2 regions of the Leisingera sp. S2M4 genome follow, and region 2 is predicted to be linked to the other one. Evidence: riboswitches for the same ligand, from Rfam matches in the RefSeq annotation. Region 2 holds a riboswitch; the other holds the start of a gene.
What was found. A riboswitch is a leader RNA that binds a small molecule or an ion and turns the genes downstream of it on or off. The one in region 2 is predicted to bind thiamine pyrophosphate.
Positions count from the first base shown of each region.

Region 1: it holds a riboswitch for thiamine pyrophosphate, as region 2 does, so the genes downstream of both, thiB (thiamine ABC transporter substrate binding subunit) here and thiC (phosphomethylpyrimidine synthase ThiC) in region 2, are expected to answer to the same signal.

Region 1 is NZ_AP040861.1:1,458,511-1,467,689, forward strand. It holds gene ACZ52D_RS07100 (alkaline phosphatase D family protein) at 1-716, shown strand, start outside; gene ACZ52D_RS07105 (LysR substrate-binding domain-containing protein) at 685-1,557, opposite strand; gene ACZ52D_RS07110 (SDR family oxidoreductase) at 1,660-2,358, shown strand; gene ACZ52D_RS07115 (DMT family transporter) at 2,392-3,327, opposite strand; gene ACZ52D_RS07120 (cation efflux transmembrane domain-containing protein) at 3,436-4,071, opposite strand; gene ACZ52D_RS07125 (MerR family transcriptional regulator) at 4,145-4,561, shown strand; gene aroC (chorismate synthase) at 4,606-5,709, opposite strand; TPP riboswitch at 5,881-5,972, shown strand; gene thiB (thiamine ABC transporter substrate binding subunit) at 6,005-6,982, shown strand; gene ACZ52D_RS07140 (ABC transporter permease family protein) at 6,958-8,514, shown strand; gene ACZ52D_RS07145 (thiamine ABC transporter ATP-binding protein) at 8,501-9,179, shown strand, end outside.
Region 2 is NZ_AP040861.1:655,680-664,858, forward strand. It holds gene ACZ52D_RS03190 (ABC transporter substrate-binding protein) at 1-571, opposite strand, end outside; gene ACZ52D_RS03195 (ABC transporter substrate-binding protein) at 914-1,879, opposite strand; gene ACZ52D_RS03200 (methyltransferase domain-containing protein) at 2,061-2,846, opposite strand; gene ACZ52D_RS03205 (pimeloyl-ACP methyl esterase BioG family protein) at 2,843-3,454, opposite strand; gene bioA (adenosylmethionine--8-amino-7-oxononanoate transaminase) at 3,545-4,843, opposite strand; gene bioD (dethiobiotin synthase) at 4,840-5,553, opposite strand; gene ACZ52D_RS03220 (8-amino-7-oxononanoate synthase) at 5,550-6,689, opposite strand; gene bioB (biotin synthase BioB) at 6,689-7,666, opposite strand; TPP riboswitch at 7,876-8,004, shown strand; gene thiC (phosphomethylpyrimidine synthase ThiC) at 8,128-9,179, shown strand, end outside.

The DNA of each region.
Region 1 (9,179 bases), 800 kb from region 2:
TCCACGAAATGACGCCGCTGCGCATCACCCCGTCCGAGCCGGGGCGCGTCTACCGCAAGATTTCTTACGGTCCGATGCTGGACGTGTTTTTCCTGGATCTGCGCAGCTATCGCGGGCCCAATACCGAGAACCTGCAGGCCGAGCTGACGGACGAAAGCCGCATACTGGGTGCCGAGCAGATGGCCTGGCTCAAGCGTGAGCTGGCCAATTCCGATGCCACCTGGAAAGTTATTGCCTCCGACATGCCGATCGGCCTGGTGGTCGGCGGCGGCCAGGAGGCAATCGGCAACGGCGACAACGGCAGCGCCAAGGGGCGCGAGCTGGAGATCGGCGAACTCTTGCGCTTCATCAAGACCGCCAAGATCCACAACACCGTCTGGTTCACCGCCGACGTGCATTACACCGCCGCGCATTACTACAACCCCGACAAGGCCGCCTTCCAGGAGTTCGAACCGTTCTGGGAATTTGTCTCCGGGCCGCTGCATGCGGGCACCTTCGGCCCCAATGACCTCGACATGACCTTCGGGCCGGAGGTCAAGTACATCAAGGCACCGACCGAGCAGCAGGGCCAGAACCTGCCGCCCTCGATGGGGCTGCAGTTCTTTGGCCTGGTGGACATCGACGGTGCCACCCAGCAGATGAAGGTGCGGCTGATGGACCGCGCCGACAAGGAGCTGTGGAGCGTCACGCTGGATCCGGTCGGCGCGTCGATCTGATCCCGGGCTGCGCCAGCAGCCAGTCAACCACCGCTTTGGTCCGGCCATCCGTGCCGGGCCAAAGCACATGGAACCCCAGATCGTCCTGCGGCGGTGCCTGCCACAGGATCCTCAGCGGCTGCGCGCCCAGAAAGATCCGCGGCACCAGCGCGATGCCCTGGCCGTTCAGCGCTGCATCCATCGCCAGCGCGGTCTGATTGAACTGAAGCAACCGCCCGGTGGTGGCCAGCCCCGCCTGCCGCAGCAGCCGGTCCCAGTGCCGGTGCCCGTCCTGTATCAGCGTCATTCGCGCCAGATCCGCAAGGTCCGGCGAATCTCCCAGTGTCAGAGCCGCATCTGCCGCCGCCACTGCGACCAGCTCCACCGGTGCCAGCAGCGCGGACTGCAAGCCGGCCTCCCGCGGTCTGGCCCCCTGGCGGATGGCGATATCGATGCCGTCACGCTTGAAATCTGTCAGGCTTTCCTCCGCCACCACCCGCAGGTCAAGATCCGGATGGGCAGCCTCGAACTCCGGCAACCTGGGTACCAGCCACTTGGCCGCAAACGAAGGCGGCACCGACAGGGTGACCCGCTGCACCGTCGGCGCCAACTTGTCGGTCGCATCGCGGATCAGCGCCAGCGCCTGGCGCACCGGCGCGTGATAGCTGCGCCCCGTATCGGTCAGCGTCAGTCCACGGGCGTGACGGTGGAACAGCTTATGCCCCAAATCGGCCTCCAGCCGCCGCACCTGCTGCGCTACCGCGCCCTGGGTTAGGTGCAGCTCTTCGGCCGCGCGGCCGAAATTCAGGTGGCGGGCAGCGGCATCAAACATCCGCAAGGCATTCAGATTGGGCAGGCGCATCGGGGTTCAGCCAGTAGATTTTCTACAGCCTTGCGCGATGAGACATGATTGGTCAAGCGCCCGCGCCCGCATCATGCTGTGGGCAGCAGAAGGAGTAACACCATGACCAAGACAGCCCTGTTCACCGCCGCCGGCAGCGGCATGGGCGCCGACGCGGCCCGCCACCTGCACGCCCAAGGCTACGAGGTGGCGATCCTGTCCTCCTCCGGCAAGGGCGAAGCCCTGGCCGAAGAGCTGGGCGGCATCGGCCATACAGGTTCTAACCTCGTGCAAAAAGACCTGCAGGCGCTAGTGGACAAGGCGATGGGTCGCTGGGGGCGGATCGACGTGCTGGTCAATTCGGCCGGCCATGGCCCCAAGGGCGATGTGCTGGAAATCAGCGATGACGACTGGCATCTGGGGATGGAATACTACTTGATGAACGTGATCCGTCCGACCCGCCTGGTGGCGCCGATCATGGCGGCGCAGGGCAAGGGGTCGATCATCAACATCTCGACCTTTGCGGCGTTTGAACCCGATCCGCTGTTTCCGACCTCGGGTGTTTTCCGGGCCGGTCTGGCCAGTTTCACCAAGCTCTTCGCGGACAAATATGCCGCAAAAGGCGTGCGGATGAACAACGTGCTGCCCGGTTTCATCGACAGCCTGCCCGAGACCGAGGACCGCAAGGCGCGGATCCCGATGGGCCGCTACGGCACTGCCCGCGAAGTCTCGGCGCTGATTGCGCATCTTGCCTCGGACGAGGCTGCCTATACCACCGGGCAGAACATTCGCATCGACGGCGGGCTGACCCGCGCGGTCTAGGCGAAAGCGGCGAATATGCCTTGTTAGAGCCTGTTATCCGCCCTTGGGATCGATCATCGGCTTGGCCTTGCCCCGCTGAAGGCCAAGCCGGTGCTCGCGCCAGATCACCAACGCATTGCCCGCCACGACCAAGGCGGCCCCTGCCAGCATCACCAACGTCGGCCACTCGTTGAACCAGACATAACCGATAATGATGGCAAAGATCATCGAGGCGTAGTCATAAGGCGCCAGCATCGAGGCCGGGGCAAACCGGTAGGAGGAGGTGACCAGGATCTGCGCCACCCCGCCGACCAGCCCGGCCGAGACCAGCAGCGCCAGCACGCGCGGCTCCGGCATCACCCAGCCGAACGGCGCGGTCAGCAGTGCCAGCACCGAGGCCGTGAGCGAGAAATAGAACACGATGGCGGCGGTATGCTCCGACTGCACCATGCGGCGGATGTGGATTTGCACGAAGCCGCGCGCCACCGTCGCTGCGACGACCAGCAGCACCCCCAGCATGGCGCCATCCTCCAGATCGCCGCCGAGCCGTGGCCAGATCATGATCAGAACTCCCAGCAGGCCGATGGCAACCGCGGTGATCCGCACCATGCGGATGGTCTCGCCCAGAAACAGCGCTGCCAGGATCAGGGTGAAGATCGGCGTGGCATAGCCGATTGCGGTGACCTCGGGCAGCGGCAGCAACGCCAGCCCCATGAAGGTCATCGCCATCGCCGATGTCCCCACCAGCCCGCGCCAGACATGGTACATCGGCCGCTTGGTGATCAGCCCGTGCCGCAGCTCGCCCCGCGCGGCCAGCCAGACCACGATCACCGGGATCGCGAAGAAGGAGCGGAAGAACACCGCTTCGCCTGCGGGCACATGCGCAGAGGTGGCCTTGATGATCCCGGACAGGGCGGTGAACAGCGCGATGGCCAGTACCTTCAACAGGACTGCCAGCACAGGTCGATGCGATGTTAACGGTTTTGCCATGGCGCGACCCTGCGCCCAAGCGCCGCAAAGATCAATGGGCTGATTGCGCCCCGGCGGCCGATCGTGCGGTCTGCGCCCCGCCGCAGGCGTCGGCGCAGACCGTGGGCGTCAGTGCTGATGCGCGGCCTGCACCGCCTCGCTGCGCCATTCCTTCAGCGCCTGCATCAGGATCTGAAAGGCGGAGCTGAGGAACAGGCCGCCCATGATACCGGCCACGATCAGGTCGGGCCAGCCGCTGGCCGTGCCCCAGACCCCCAGTGCCGCGATCATCACCGCGACGTTGCCGATGGCGTCATTGCGCGAACACAGCCAGACCGAGCGCACATTGGCATCCCCGTCCTTGTAGCGTGCCAGCAGCATGACCGAGATCAGGTTGGCCGCCAGCGCCATGAACCCGATCCCGCCCATCACATGCGCCTGCGGCACGCCGATGTAGAACACCTGATAGATGGTCGAGCCGAACACCCACAGCCCCATCAACAGCAGGCTGACGCCCTTGCCCAGGGCCGCAAGCGCGCGGGTGCGCAGGGAGGCGCCGATCACCGCCAGTGAAATGCCATAGGTCAGCGCATCGCCGAGGAAATCCAGCGCGTCCGCCTTCAGCGCCTGGCTGCCGGACAGCTGGCCTGCCCCCATCTCCACCGCGAACATGCCCGCGTTGATGGCGATCACCGCCCATAGCCTGCGTTTGTAGTCCGCCGAGACCCCGTCGAATTTTGCTTCGTGATTGCAGCAGCCTGCCATTTCTCTTGTCCTCGTTCTTGATTCGAGGTCAACCTAAGTGCTCTAGTCACTAGAGCTTCAAGAGGGGCTTCGCATGTTTTCCATCGGCCAGCTGTCCAAGGCAACGGGCGTGAAGGTGCCCACCATCCGCTATTACGAGGAGATCGGCCTGCTGCCGCAGCCGGGCCGCAACGCCGGCAACCAGCGCCGTTATGGGCAGGACGGGATGGATGCGCTGGGGTTCATCAAACATGCCCGCGACCTCGGCTTTTCGCTGGAGGACATCAGGGCGCTGATGGGGCTGGATGGACAGCTGGGCGAGGATTGTGCCGAAGCCGACCGCATCGCCCGCAGCCAGTTGGCCAACGTTCGTGACCGCATCCGCAAATTGGAACAGCTGGCGACCGAGCTGGAGCGGATCAGCCACCTGTGCGACGGCGGCAACGGTGGCTGCTGCAAGGTGCTGACGGCGCTTGGCGATCACAGCCAATGCGCCACCGAACACGGCTAGACGGCTCGGAGCTGCTGGAAAGCTCCCTTGTTAGAGCCTGAGAGTCAGCCGATACGGCCCTGATTCTCGCCGATCTGGCCACGGTGCAGCAGCAGGTGGTCCAGAATCACGCAAGCCATCATCGCCTCCGCCACCGGCACCGCGCGGATGCCGACGCAGGGGTCGTGGCGGCCCTTAGTGATGACCTCGGTGGCGGTGCCATCCTTGCGGATCGACTGGCGCGGAGTGAGGATCGAGGAGGTCGGCTTGACCGCGAAACGCACCACCACGTCCTGCCCGGTGGAAATGCCGCCAAGAATGCCGCCGGCATGGTTCGAGGAATAGACCGGCGCGCCGTCATTGCCCATGAAGATCTCGTCGGCGTTCTCCGATCCCTTTAGCCGGGCGGCGTTCATGCCCTCGCCGATCTCGACGCCCTTCACCGCGTTGATCGACATCATCGCCGCGGCCAGATCAGTGTCCAGCTTGCCGTAAATCGGTGCGCCAATGCCTGCGGGCACGCCGCGCGCGACCACCTCGACGACCGCGCCGACCGAGTCATGCGCCTTGCGCAGGCCCTGCAGATAGTCTTCCCAGTCCTGCACGGCCCCGGCATCCGGGATCCAGAAATCGTTCTGGTCGATCGCATCCCAGTCGAACCGGCTGCGGTCGATTTCCATCTCGCCCATCCGGGTCATGTAGCCCTTGATCTCCAGACCAGGCACCAGTGTCTTGATTGCTTCACGTGCAACACCGCCCGCCGCAACCCGCGCCGCGGTTTCGCGCGCCGAGGACCGGCCGCCGCCGCGGTAGTCGCGGTTGCCGTATTTCTGGAAATAGGTGATGTCGGCGTGGCCCGGACGGAAGGTCTGCGCGATCTCGCCATAGTCCTTTGAGCGCTGGTCGGTGTTCTCGATCATCAGCTGGATCGGCGTGCCGGTGGATTTGCCCTCGAACACGCCGGACAGGATCTTCACCGCGTCGGGTTCATTGCGCTGGGTGGTGTTCTTGTTCTGCCCCGGACGGCGCTTGTCCAGCCACTGCTGCAGCATTTCCGGCTCCAACGGGACGTTCGGCGGGCACCCGTCGACGGTAGCGCCAAGCGCGGGCCCGTGGCTTTCGCCCCAGGTGGTAACGCGGAAGAGGTGTCCAAAGCTGTTCATCGACATCGGGAAGGGTCTCCTTTGGGCCGTGCTTAGCGGGCGGGGGGCGCTCTCTCAAGGGGTTTCCTGCTGCGGCACAGGCGACCGGCACCGACCCCGGCGGCTCCGCCGGGATTTGGCGGCGCAAGACAGGCGGCGGAGTTTGCCTTGTCATTGCGGCGTACGGGGAATACTCTGCGCGCCACCTCGGGGTGCGCGCAGGCGCTGAGATGACACCCGTTGAACCTGAACCGGATCACACCGGCGGAGGGAAGGTACTGGACAGCCTCCACCCTTGCCCAAAGCCGCAAAGGAGGATGGCATGAAACATCTTGCATTTGCAGCGGGACTGCTGGGCGCCTCGGCAGCCTTTGCCGACACGCCCGAACTCACCGTTTATACCTATGACAGCTTCGTCTCCGAATGGGGCCCCGGCCCGGCCGTCGAGAAGGCGTTCGAGGAAGTCTGCGGCTGCGACCTGAAACTGGTCGGCGCAGGCGATGGCGCGGCACTGCTTGCGCGCATCAAGCTGGAGGGCGCACGATCCGAGGCCGACGTGGTTCTGGGCTTGGACACCAACCTGACCGCCGCTGCCAAGGCGACCGGCCTGTTCGCCGAGCATTCGGTCAGCGCCGACTACAGCCTGCCGGTTGAGTGGAACGACGCGACCTTTGTGCCCTACGACTGGGGCTACTTCGCCTTTGTCCACAACGCTGATGCCGCGGCGCCTGCCGATTTCAAGGCGCTGGCCGCCAGCGACAAGAAGATCGTGATCCAGGATCCGCGCTCCTCGACCCCCGGTCTGGGTCTGCTGATGTGGGTCAAGGCGGCCTACGGCGATGAAGCCCCCGCGATCTGGGAAGGGCTGGCCGACAACGTGGTGACGGTGACCAAGGGCTGGTCCGAAGCCTACGGCATGTTCCTGGAGGGCGAAGCCGACATGGTGCTCTCCTACACCACCTCTCCGGCCTATCACCTGATTGCCGAAGAAGACGGCACCAAGGCGGCTGCCGCGTTTGACGAGGGCCATTACATGCAGGTCGAAGTGGCCGGCAAGCTGGCTGGCTCCGACCAGTCGGAACTGGCCGACCAGTTCCTCGACTTCATGGTCTCCGATGCCTTCCAGTCGATCATCCCGACCACCAACTGGATGTACCCTGCCGTGACCCCGGCGGAGGGTCTTCCCAAAGGGTTTGAGACCCTGGCACAGCCGACCAAGTCGCTGCTGCTGTCCGAGGACGAGGCCGCCGCCGTGCGGGATACGGCGCTGGACGAATGGCTGAACGCGCTCAGCCAATAAGGGCAACGGCCGGGATCGGCGCGGCGCTTCTGGTTGCGGCGCTGATCCTGGGCACCCTCGCGGCGGTGGCCCTCAGGGCAGAAACCGGCAGCGGCCTTGCGACCAGTGACTGGTCCGCGCTGCGCTTTACCCTGACACAGGCCAGCCTGTCCGCGCTGCTGAGCGTCGGCCTCGCCATCCCGGTGGCCCGCGCGCTGGCGCGGCGGCGCTTTGCCGGGCGGCGGCTGCTGATCGCGCTTCTGGGCGCGCCGTTCATCCTGCCGGTGATCGTGGCGATCCTCGGTCTGCTGGCGGTGTTCGGACGCGCAGGCTGGCTGAGCGCGTTGCTGGGTCTGTTCGGGCTGGAGCCGGTGCAGATCTACGGGCTCCACGGGGTGGTGCTGGCACATGTCTTTTTCAACCTGCCGCTGGCCACCCGGCTGATCCTGCAGGGCTGGCAGGAAATACCGGCCGAGCGCTTCCGCCTCGCCGCCCAGCTGGATGCCGGACCGCTGGCGATGTGGCGGCTGCTGGAGGCGCCGATGCTGCGCCGCGTCGCCCCGGGCGCGCTGGCGGTGGTTTTTGCCATCTGCCTTTCCAGCTTTGCGGTGGCGCTGACGCTGGGCGGCGGACCGCGGGCCACCACGATTGAGCTCGCGATCTATCAGGCTTTCCGCTTTGATTTCGACCTTGGCCGCGCCGCACTTCTGTCGGGTCTGCAACTCGTGCTCACCGGTGCCGCTGCGCTTGTGGCGCTGCGGGTCTCGACGGGCAAGGGTTTCGGTGCCGGACTGGACCGCGCGGTGCAGCGCTGGGACGGCCAAAGCGCCCTCGCGCGCGGGCTGGATGCGGGCTGGATCCTGCTGGCCGCTGCCTTTCTGCTGCTGCCGCTGGCCGCGATCGTGCTGGCCGGGCTGCCGGGGTTGGCCACGCTGAAAAGCTCTATCTGGCAGGCGGCGGGCAATTCGGTTCTGGTGGCGGCGCTCAGCACCGCGTTGCTGCTGGTGCTGGCGCTGCCGATGGCTGCTGCGGCGGCGGCCGGGCGCGGAAGGCTGGCGGAGCTCTCTGGAATTCTCGGGCTTGCGGCCTCGCCACTGGTGATCGGCACCGGGCTGTTCATCGTGATCTACCCGTTCGCCAGCCCGTTTGCTCTGGCCCTGCCGGTCACGGCTTTGGTGAATGCGGTGATGGCGCTGCCCTTTGCGATGCGCATCCTGACGCCGCGCGCGCAGGAAGTGCTGGGGCGCTACGGCCGCCTGTCACTGTCGCTGGACATGCGCGGCTGGCATTTCGTGCGCCACGTGTACCTGCCCCGGATGCGAGCGCAGACCGGATTTGCCGCGGGGCTTGCGGCGGCGCTGTCGATGGGCGATCTCGGCGTGGTGGCGCTGTTTGCCGACCCGGAATTTGCCACCCTGCCGCTGCAGATCTACCGGCTGATGGGGGCCTACCGGATGGAGGCGGCGGCGGCAGCCGCGCTCTTGCTGCTGACGCTGTCGATGGGTGCCTTCTGGATACTGGACCGCGGAGGCCGCTGGCATGCTGAAACTTGAAGATTGCCGGATCCTGAACGGCGGCTACGCGGTGGAGGCGGATCTGGAGATCCAAGCAGGCAGCTGCACCGCGGTGATCGGCCCGTCGGGCGCAGGCAAGTCCACGCTGGTGGAGGCGATCGCAGGCTTTCTGCCGCTGACCCGTGGCAAGATCCGCTGGCAGGGCACGGACATGGCCGACCAGCCGCCGGGCAAGCGGCCTGTGGCGATGCTGTTTCAGGACGGAAACCTGTTTCCGCATCTGAGCGCAGCGCAGAACGTGGGCCTGGGTCTGCGCGCCAGCCTGCGGCTGTCAGATGAGGACTGGCAGAAGGTGGAGGCCGCGCTGGCGCGGGTCGGCCTTTCTGGAATGGGCGCGCGCAAGCCCGCGGCCCTGTCCGGCGGCCAGCAAAGCCGGGTGGCTTTGGCAAGGGTGCTGGTGCAGGGGCGCGATATCCTGCTGCTGGATGAACCCTTTGCCGCGCTTGGCCCCGCCCTGAAGGCCGAGATGCTGGATCTTGTGGCAGAGCTGGCGCACGAAAGCGGAGCCACGGTGTTGATGGTCAGCCATGAGCCTGCAGATGCCCGCCGCATCGCGGATCAGGTGGTGCTGGTGGCGGAGGGCCGCGCCCATCCGCCACAGCCGACGGCAGAGTTGCTGGACAACCCGCCGCCGACCCTCAAGG
Region 2 (9,179 bases):
CGATCAGCGCCGCCTCCGACCCTGCGGGCACGGCCTTGAACGGCAGCTCCAGGGCCGCCATGCGGTCGGCACCGGGCGTGCCCCAGTCGGCGGGGTAGTCCACCAGGCGGCCCTGCGGCAGGGTTTCGGCGGTGGCAAACTGCATCGCGCAGTCGCGCAGCGCTTCCCAGGCCGGCAGGCCGGGGCAAAGCTCAGCCACATGCGCCGGGTAGGCGATGCCTTCGCGGGCGTTCAGCTCCAGATCGCCCAGTTCGACCACGGTGCCTTCCTCGACCTTCTTGGCGTATTCGTCGGAAACGTTGGAGGACCAGATTTCCAGCGTTGCGTGGATGTCGCCGTCGGCAATGGCCTGGAACTGGTTCAGCATGCCGGCCGAGACGTATTCCACCTCATAGCCCGCGGCCTTCAGCATCTCGCCCGCGATATGGGTGGTCACGTGCTGGCCAGTCCATTCGTTCAGCGCCAGCTTGATCGGCTTGGAGGTGTCGCCCAGCTCCGCGGCCGAGGCCAGACCAGCGGCCACGGTCATGGAGGCGGCGCCCAACGCCAACGCATATCCCTTGAAGTTCATCCTGATACTCCCTGTCATGTGTGTGCGCCGCCGAAGGCCCGGCTGTGGCGCTGTTTTTGGAACCCGGTGGTTCGTGGCACGGGTCTGCGTGTGGAACGGGTCCACGTAAACCGCCGCGTGCCGATGAGACCGAGTGTGGCGGGTGATACTGCAAGTATTTGAACCTATTACGGCGCTTTGTCGAGCAAATGCGGCACGAAAGGCAAAACTTCCTGAACGAGAGATCAGCTTTTTAACTTGTGAAACAAGTTTTTCCCGTCCCCGGAACAAGTGTGCCCCCGCCGATGGCAGGGGCACAATCGCGGCACCGCGCGGATCAGAACCGCGCCGGCGTGTCGGGTATCAGCTGCGGCCGGCGCCCAGCGCGGCTTCGACGATCGGCATCCATTTGGCCCGGTTCACCGCCAGCCAGCCGCGCGCCGCGCCCTGCACGGTTTCGCCGCGCACGTCGACAAGGGCAATCAGCGGCTGCTGGTCCCAGATGCTGAGCTGGAACTGTTTCAGGATCTCATGCGCGGCGGGCCAGCGCTGCTGCAGGCCCGGCCAGGCGGCCTTGACCACGCCGCCGCGGTAGAAATCGCAGTCGCCGGTGGCTTTGGGGTTCGGCCCCCAGGCGGGATCGCTGTGGCAAGCCGGTTCGGGTTTCGGCAGGCGGACGAACTGCAGCGCGTAGGAGGACATCGCCCAATGCGGCGCCCAGAAGGTCGAGATCACCGGACGGCGGTCCTTGTAGGCCTGCTGGAAGGTCTCGATCATCGCCGCCTCGCTGTCGGCGGCCACCACGTCGAACGGCAGCTCCAGCGCCCGGATCCGGTCGGCCCCGGGCGAGCCCCAGGAGGCCGGATAGGACAGGTAGATGCCCCGCTTGCCCTTGCTATCGGCCGAAAAGATGCCCGCACAGTCGCGCAGCGCTTCCCAGTTGGGCAGGCCGGGGCACATCTGCGCCACGTAGGGCGGCACCACGACGCCGTTGCGCGCGTCGAGCCCCATGTCGCCGAGTTCCTCCAGCTGGCCGCTGTCACGCGCCGCGAGATAGGCTTCCGGGCTGCTCGTGGTCCAGATCTCGACCATTGCATGAAAGTCGCCGTCGGCGATTTCCTGGTAGATCGCGGATTGGTCTGCCTCGGCATATTCCACGGTATATCCGGCGTGTTCCAGCATGCCGCCGACGATGTAGGTCGACAGCTGCTGGCCGGTCCAGTTGTTCAGCGACAGGCGGATCGGCGTGCTCCGGTCCCCCATCTCCAGTGCGTTCCCCACCGTTGGCATGGCCAGCGCCAGCGCGGCCACCATTGCCCTGAGCTTCATTGGCGTCACTCCCGTACTGCCAGTCGTCTTGCAGCCACCCGCGAAGGGCGGCGCAGCACCGGAGATAGCAAGCCCGGATTGAGAAAGATTAACGCGCGGCGGGCCGTTGCCCGCAACCGGCCGGAAAAACGATTAAAACTCGTGCCAACCGCGCATTTCCCCGCCGAAACGTCGCAAAGCGTCAGCCTGTCTTGCGCGCCAGCAGCAGCACAGGGTCATAGGTCAGCGGCAGCCGCCCCGCCTGCCCGAAGCGGGCGCGGTAGCGGTCCTCGAAGTCGCGCAGGCGGCGGCGGCTCCAGCCCTGCTGGGCGTGGCCGTTGACACCGGTCTGGCGCAGGTGCTTCAGCAGCGCCATGGCGCCGTCGAAATGCAGCACCTGCGGGGTCTGCTCCAGCGCGTGGATCTCCAGCCCGGCGGGCAGCATGGCGGGCCAGTCCGCCGCATCCAGATAGCTCGGCGCCGCAGCGGCAGAGCCGAGCGCTGCCAGCTCGTGGAACTGGTTGCGGCCGAAACCCGACAAGAGCAGCCAGCCGCCCGGCGCAAGATGGTCCGCGAGCCGCGCCAGCAACCCCGGCAGGTCGGCGATCCACTGCACCGTCGAGGCCGAGGCGACGAGGTCCAGCTGCGCAGGCAGCGGCAGCGTCTCGATCGGCCCGGCCGCGAACCGCGCCCGCGTCGTCCGTGGCAGGACAGAGAGCGCGGCGGAGGCCTCGGGGACCAGATCGTTCAGCAGCAGTCGGCCAAAGTCGAAGCGCTGCGCCAGCTGCTGCGTCAGGTGGCCGGTGCCGCAACCGAATTCCACGGCACTGCCGATTTGCGGCGCAGCCCCGGCCTCGGCCAGCAGCTGCGCCAGCCGGGCCGCGATCCGCGCCTGCACCGAGGCCGCGCGGTGGTAGCTGCCCAGCCCGCGCCGGAAGCTTTGGCGGATGCGGGTCTGATCGGGAATGCGGGCGCCGATGTCCTTCATTGCAGCAGCGCCTCCCAGCTGGAGAACCAGTCGAAGGGTGCATGCGGGGCGTCGATGCTGCGCACCGGCTGGCCTTCCCAGGCGCGGGCCAGGTTGGCGGGCGGAAAGATCTTGTCGGCGGAGCTGATCCAGACGTGGTCGAACGCGACGTGGGGCGCGTCGCCGCGCGCCTCGACGGCCAGCAGTTCAGCCCGGCGGGCAGCCACGTCCAGGGGCTGGTCCGGCTGCGGTGCGCCGAAGACGCGGGTCAGGAACTGCTGGAAACTGGCCGCGTCCAGGGTTTCCACCGTGCGGCGAAAGATGGCCGACGGGATGCCGGTGTTGCGGCTGACCGGAGAGAGGCTGCCATTCACCGCCACCTTGCGGGCGAAGGGATCCGGGCGGGACTGCTGCCAATGGGCGTAAGCCGCCACGCCAAAGGACCAGGCCACGAGGCTGACGCTGTCATAGGCCGACAGGTCCGGCAGTTCGGCCTCAAGCGCGGTGTAGTCGCTGGCAAAGAGGATGTCCTGCGAGCCGGTCAGATGGGCGAAGACCTGTGGCCCGACGGCCCAGCCACCGAAGACCACAATGGCTTCGGACGCCTGCCCGGCGGCACCGCCGGGCATTGCCCGTCCGCCCCCCCGGGCGGGCGATACTCGCCCCCCCGCGGCCGGGCCATGCCCTTGTGCCTGTTTCAGCCAGCGGAAATCCACGGCCTACAGCTCCCGCGCCAGCCGCAGCATGCCTGCGGTGATCTCGCTGAGCTGGTCAGGCGTCGTGATGAAGGGCGGCATGGTATAGATGTTGTGACCGAAGGGGCGCAGGAAGACCCCCATCTCGTGCGCCCGCGCGTGGGCCTCGTCCGCCGACACGCGGTGCTTCATCTCGATCACGCCGATGGCTCCCAGCACCCGCACGTCCGCGACATTGGGCAGGTCACGGGCCGGGGCGAGCTCGGCCCGCAGCTGCTCGGCAATCGCCGCCACCCGCCCGCGCCAGTCCTGCCCGGTCAGGAGATCCAGCGAGGCCTTGGCCGCAGCGCAGGCCAGCGGGTTGCCCATATAGGTCGGCCCGTGCATGAACAGGCCCGGATTGCCGCCACCGATGCCTGTCGCCACGCGGTCGTTGGTCATGGTGCAGGCAAAGGAGATATGGCCGCCGGTCAGCCCCTTGCCAAGACAGATGATGTCGGGCTCGACGCTGCAGAAGCCGGTTGCAAACAGCTCCCCCGTGCGGCCAAAGCCGGTGGCGATCTCGTCGAAGATCAACAAGATGCCCAGCTCATCGCATAGCGCGCGGGCCTGATTGAGGTATTCCGGGTGGTAGAAATACATCCCGCCGGTGCCCTGCACGACGGGCTCCAGGATGAAGGCGGCGATCCTGTCGGCATTGGCCTCCAGCACGGCGCGCAGTTCCCCCAAGCCGTTCTGCGCCGGATCGTCGATCCAGTCCCGGTCCAGCCTGACCGGCGGGCGGGGGACGAAATGCTGCACGCTCAGCGCGCCCTGAAACAGGTGGTGCATGCCGGTGTCGGGGTCGCAGACGCTCATCGCCTTCCAGGTGTCGCCATGATAGCCGGAGCGGATGGTTGCGAACTCCTGCCGCTGCGGCTGGCCGATGGCGTGCTGGTACTGCACCGCCATCTTCATCGCCACCTCGACCGAAACCGAGCCCGAGTCGCAGTAGAAAATGCGGGTCAGGCTGTCCGGCGTGATCGCCAGAAGTTTGCGGCCGAGGTCGATTGCCGGATCATGGGTCAGCCCGCCGAACATTACATGCGGCAGGGTGTCGAGCTGGTCGTGAATGGCCGATGTGATCGCCGGGTTCCTGTGACCGTGCATCATGCACCACCAGGACGACATGGCGTCGATCAGCCGGGTGCCGTCCTCCAGCGTGATATGCACGCCCTCGGCCTCCTTCACCACGAAGGTGGGGCCGGGTTTGGTGACGTTGGTATAGGGGTGCCACAGGTGCTGCTGGTCAAATTGCAGCTGGGTGAGGTCAGAAGCGCTCATGCCGGGTCCTCCTCCGACGCCAGCGCCTCGCGGATCAGGTCGAGGTGGATGTTCTCGGCAAAGGCCTGCGCCAGCGCCGCGGAGCATTCATCGGTGCGCGCAGCACCGGGGCCGCCCGCATCACTGCCCAGCCCCGGCGCGCTGCGCAGGGCTTCGACAAAGGGCAGCCGCCCCAGATGCGCCGCCTTGCCGAACTGGCAGATGGTTTCCTCGACCTCCGGCTCCGGGTTGCCGATGAAGGCAACGCCCACCACCTCGCAGCCCGCATCGCGCAGCGCCTTCAGCGACAAAAGCGTGTGGTTGATGGTGCCGAGCTGGGTGCGTGCACACAGGATCACCGGCGCGCCCCAGCGCGCGATCAGATCCAGATAGAGCTCACGCCGGTTCAGCGGCACCATGAGGCCGCCCGCCCCCTCGGCCACCAGCACACCGTCGGTGTCCGGCAGCTGCAGCGTCCCGGTGTCGATTTCCGCCCCCTCGGCCTCTGCCGACAGATGCGGCGAGGCCGGAAGCTGCAGAAGATAGCCCTCGGGCAGCGCCGGGCGGCCGGACAGGCGAGAGACGATCTGGCTGTCGGTCTCGTCCTCCAGCCCCGATTGCACCGGTTTCCAGTAGGTGGCCTCCAGCGCCTGCACCAGCCCGGCCGAGAAGATGGTCTTGCCGATGCCGGTGTCGGTGCCGGTCACGATCAGCGTGTTTCTGGGCGTCATGAGCGTGCCTCCAGTTCGCGGGCAAGGGTTTCGAACATCGAGGTGATGACCCCTGCCCCGGTATTCAAGGTGATCGACAGCCGCAGCCGCGCGGTGCCGCGGGGCACCGTGGGCGGGCGGATGCCGCGGATGTCATAGCCGTGACCCTGCATCGCCGCGGCCAGCGCCATGGTGCGCTTGTCGTCGCCGATCACCACCGGCAGGATCTGGCTGGCAAAACCGTCCAGCCCGCACAGGCGTTTGGCCTCGCTTTGGGCGTGGGTGATCCCGGCCCAGGCCTGCTCCCGGCGGGTCGGGTTCTGGCGCAGTTCCTGCAGGGCGGCGCGCACGAGGGCGGCGTTCAGCGGTGACGGAGCCGTCGCATAGATGAAGCCGCGCGCCTTGTTGATGAGGGTCTCGATCAGCACCCGCTGGCCGCAGATCAGCGCGCCGGAGGCGCCCAGCGCCTTGCCGCAGGTGTGCAAGGACAGAACGTTCGGGCGGTGCGCGATCTCATGGGCCAGACCGCGGCCCATGTCGCCGAAGACGCCGGTGGAATGGGCCTCGTCGACCACCAGCACCGCACCGGTCGCATCCGCCAGCTCCATCAGCGCGTCCAGCGGGGCGAGATCGCCATCCATGGAATAGACGGCCTCGACTGCGATCCAGACCTGCCCCGCGCCGCCCGACGCACGCCAGTCGCGCAGCACCCGTGCTGCATCGTCTGTGTCACCGTGGGCAAAGCTGCGAGTCTCGGCGCGGCCCAGCCGCATGCCGTCATGGGTGCTGGCGTGGATCAGCGCGTCATAGAGCACCAGATCGCCCTGCTGCGGCAGAGCGGAGAAGATCGCCTGGTTGGCGTTGAAGCCGCCGCCCATGAACAGCGCCGCCTCGGTGCCAAAGAACGCGGCCGCCTCCGCCTCCAGCCGCTGATGCTCGGCGTCGTTGCCGCGCAAGAGGCGGGAACCACCCGCCCCCACCGGCACGCCGCGCGCCAGCGCGTCCGATGCGGCGGCACGCAGCACCTCGCTGCCCGCCAGCCCCAGATAATCGTTGGAGGCAAAATCATGCCCCTCCCGCGGCATCAACTGCCGGTAGCGCCCGCGGTTGCGCAGCGCTTCCAGCGATTTTTCATGCCGTGGAAAGGCGCCCGCCATCAGCGGCTGCCGTCGCAGCCCACGGCCATCGCGGTGATGCCCAGACGGTCGAACAGCTGCTGGTCCTTGTCTTCCTCGGGGTTGTCGGCGGTCAGCAGCGTATCCCCCACGAAGATCGAGTTGGCGCCGGCAAAGAAGCACATCGCCTGCATCTCGTCCGACATGTCGGTGCGGCCTGCGGACAGGCGCACGTGGGACTTGGGCATCAGGATGCGGGCCAGCGCCACCGAGCGGACGAATTCGATCGGGTCCAGCTTCTCGACATTCGCCAGCGGCGTGTCGGCGATCGGGATCAGCATGTTGACCGGCACCGAATCCGGGTGCTGCTCCAGCGTGGCCAGCGCCAGCATCATGTCGATGCGGTCCATCTGCTGCTCGCCCATGCCGACAATGCCGCCCGAACACACCTTGATGCCCGCTTCGCGCACCTTGTTCAGGGTGTCGATCCGGTCCGCAAAGGTGCGCGTGGTGATGATTTCCTTGTAGTAGCGCTCGGAGGTGTCGATGTTGTGGTTGTAGTAATCCAGCCCGGCATCGCGCAGGCGGAACACCTGCTCCTCGTCCAGCATGCCCAGGGTCATGCAGGTTTCCATGCCCAGTTCCTTGACGCCCTTCACCATCGCCTCAAGCGCGGCCATGTCGCGGTCCTTGGGCGAGCGCCAGGCGGCGCCCATGCAGTAACGGGTCGCGCCGCCTTCCTTGGCTTTCTTTGCCTCCGCGATCACCCGCTGCACCTCGATCAGCTTGGAGGCCGAGAGCTGCGCGCCGTTGCGGGCGGACTGCGAGCAATAGGCGCAATCCTCGGCGCAGCCGCCGGTCTTGATGCTCAGGAGCTTGGATTTCTGGACCTGGTTGGGGTCGAAATACTGCCGGTGGACGCTGTGCGCATGGAACAGCAGGTCCATGAAGGGCTTGTTGTAGATCTCTTCCGCTTCTTCGCGGGTCCAGTCGGTCCGGATGGGTGCAGCGTCCAGCATGCTGTCTCCTGTGCTCATGTCCCTGCCATGCGCGGATGGCGTTGCGAAATTTTATAGATAACTTTGCCGCCCCCGATCAAGCGCCAAAGCGGCGGCGCAGCGATTTGCCACGAGGCGGACCGAAAATCCCAACTAACAACCTATTACTGCTATATAAAAATAATCTACAAAAATTCATGTTGACGCCACGGGCGCTGCTCCCTAACCCTAAAGCCACGCAGGGGAGTCCCGCCAAGGGGACTGAGAGGTGGACAGGAACGGCATCAGCCGGGCCGGTGAAGCGACCCTTTGAACCTGACCCAGTTGATACTGGCGTAGGAAGCTAGGCACGCTTGGCCACCGGGGATCGTACAGCCCCGCATGCCGCGCGATGACTGAACAAGGGGGCCGGTACACCCTCTGTTTCCCAGCCAAACCTCATCTGGTGTCTTTTCCGAGTCTCGGCTTCGAGGAGCACCAAAATGAACGTCCCAAACCCCAAGATCACCACGGGCGCCCTGCCCGCTTCGCGCAAGATCTACGTGAACGGCGAGGTCCACAAGGACATCCGCGTGCCCATGCGCGAAATATCCGTCCACCCCACCGCAGGCGAGGATCCGCTGCCGGTCTATGACAGCTCCGGCCCCTATACCGACCCGAACGTGCTGACCGACATCCGCCAGGGCCTGCCGCAGCTGCGCCGCCAGTGGATCCTCGACCGCGGCGACGTCGAAGAATACCAGGGCCGTGACGTGAAGCCGGAGGACAACGGGTTCGTCGAAGGCGACCGGCTGGTGCCGGAGTTCCCCGTGAAACCCACCCCCCTGCGCGGCAAAAACGGTGCCGCACCGACCCAGCTGGCCTATGCCCGTGCGGGCATCATCACGCCGGAGATGGAGTTCGTCGCAATCCGCGAAAACCAGCTGCGCGAGCTGTCGCCCTGCCACGGCAAGCGCGACGGCAATGACTTCGGCGCCAACATCCCCGACTACGTGACCCCGGAGTTCGTACGCCAGGAAATCGCCGCCGGCCGCGCCATCATCCCCGCCAACATCAACCACCCGGAAATCGAGCCGATGATCATCGGCCGCAACTTCCTGGTGAAGATCAACGCCAACATGGGCACTTCTGCCGTCACCTCCTCGATGGAAGAGGAAGTGGACAAGCTGGTCTGGGCGATCCGCTGGGGGGCCGACACGGTGATGGACCTGTCGACGGGCCGCAACATCCACAACACCCGCGAATGGATCATCCGCAACTCGCCGGTTCCGATCGGCACCGTGCCGATCTACCAGGCGCTGGAGAAGGTCAACGGCATCGCCGAGGACCTGACCTGGGAGGTGTTCCGCGACACGCTGATCGAGCAGGCGGAACAGGGCGTCGACTACTTCACCATCCACGCGGGCGTGCGTCTGCACATGGTGCCGATGACGGTGAACCGGGTCACGGGCATCGTCTCCCGCGGCGGCTCGATCATGGCGAAGTGGTGCCTGCATCACCACAAGGAGAGCTTCCTTTATGAACATTTCGAGGA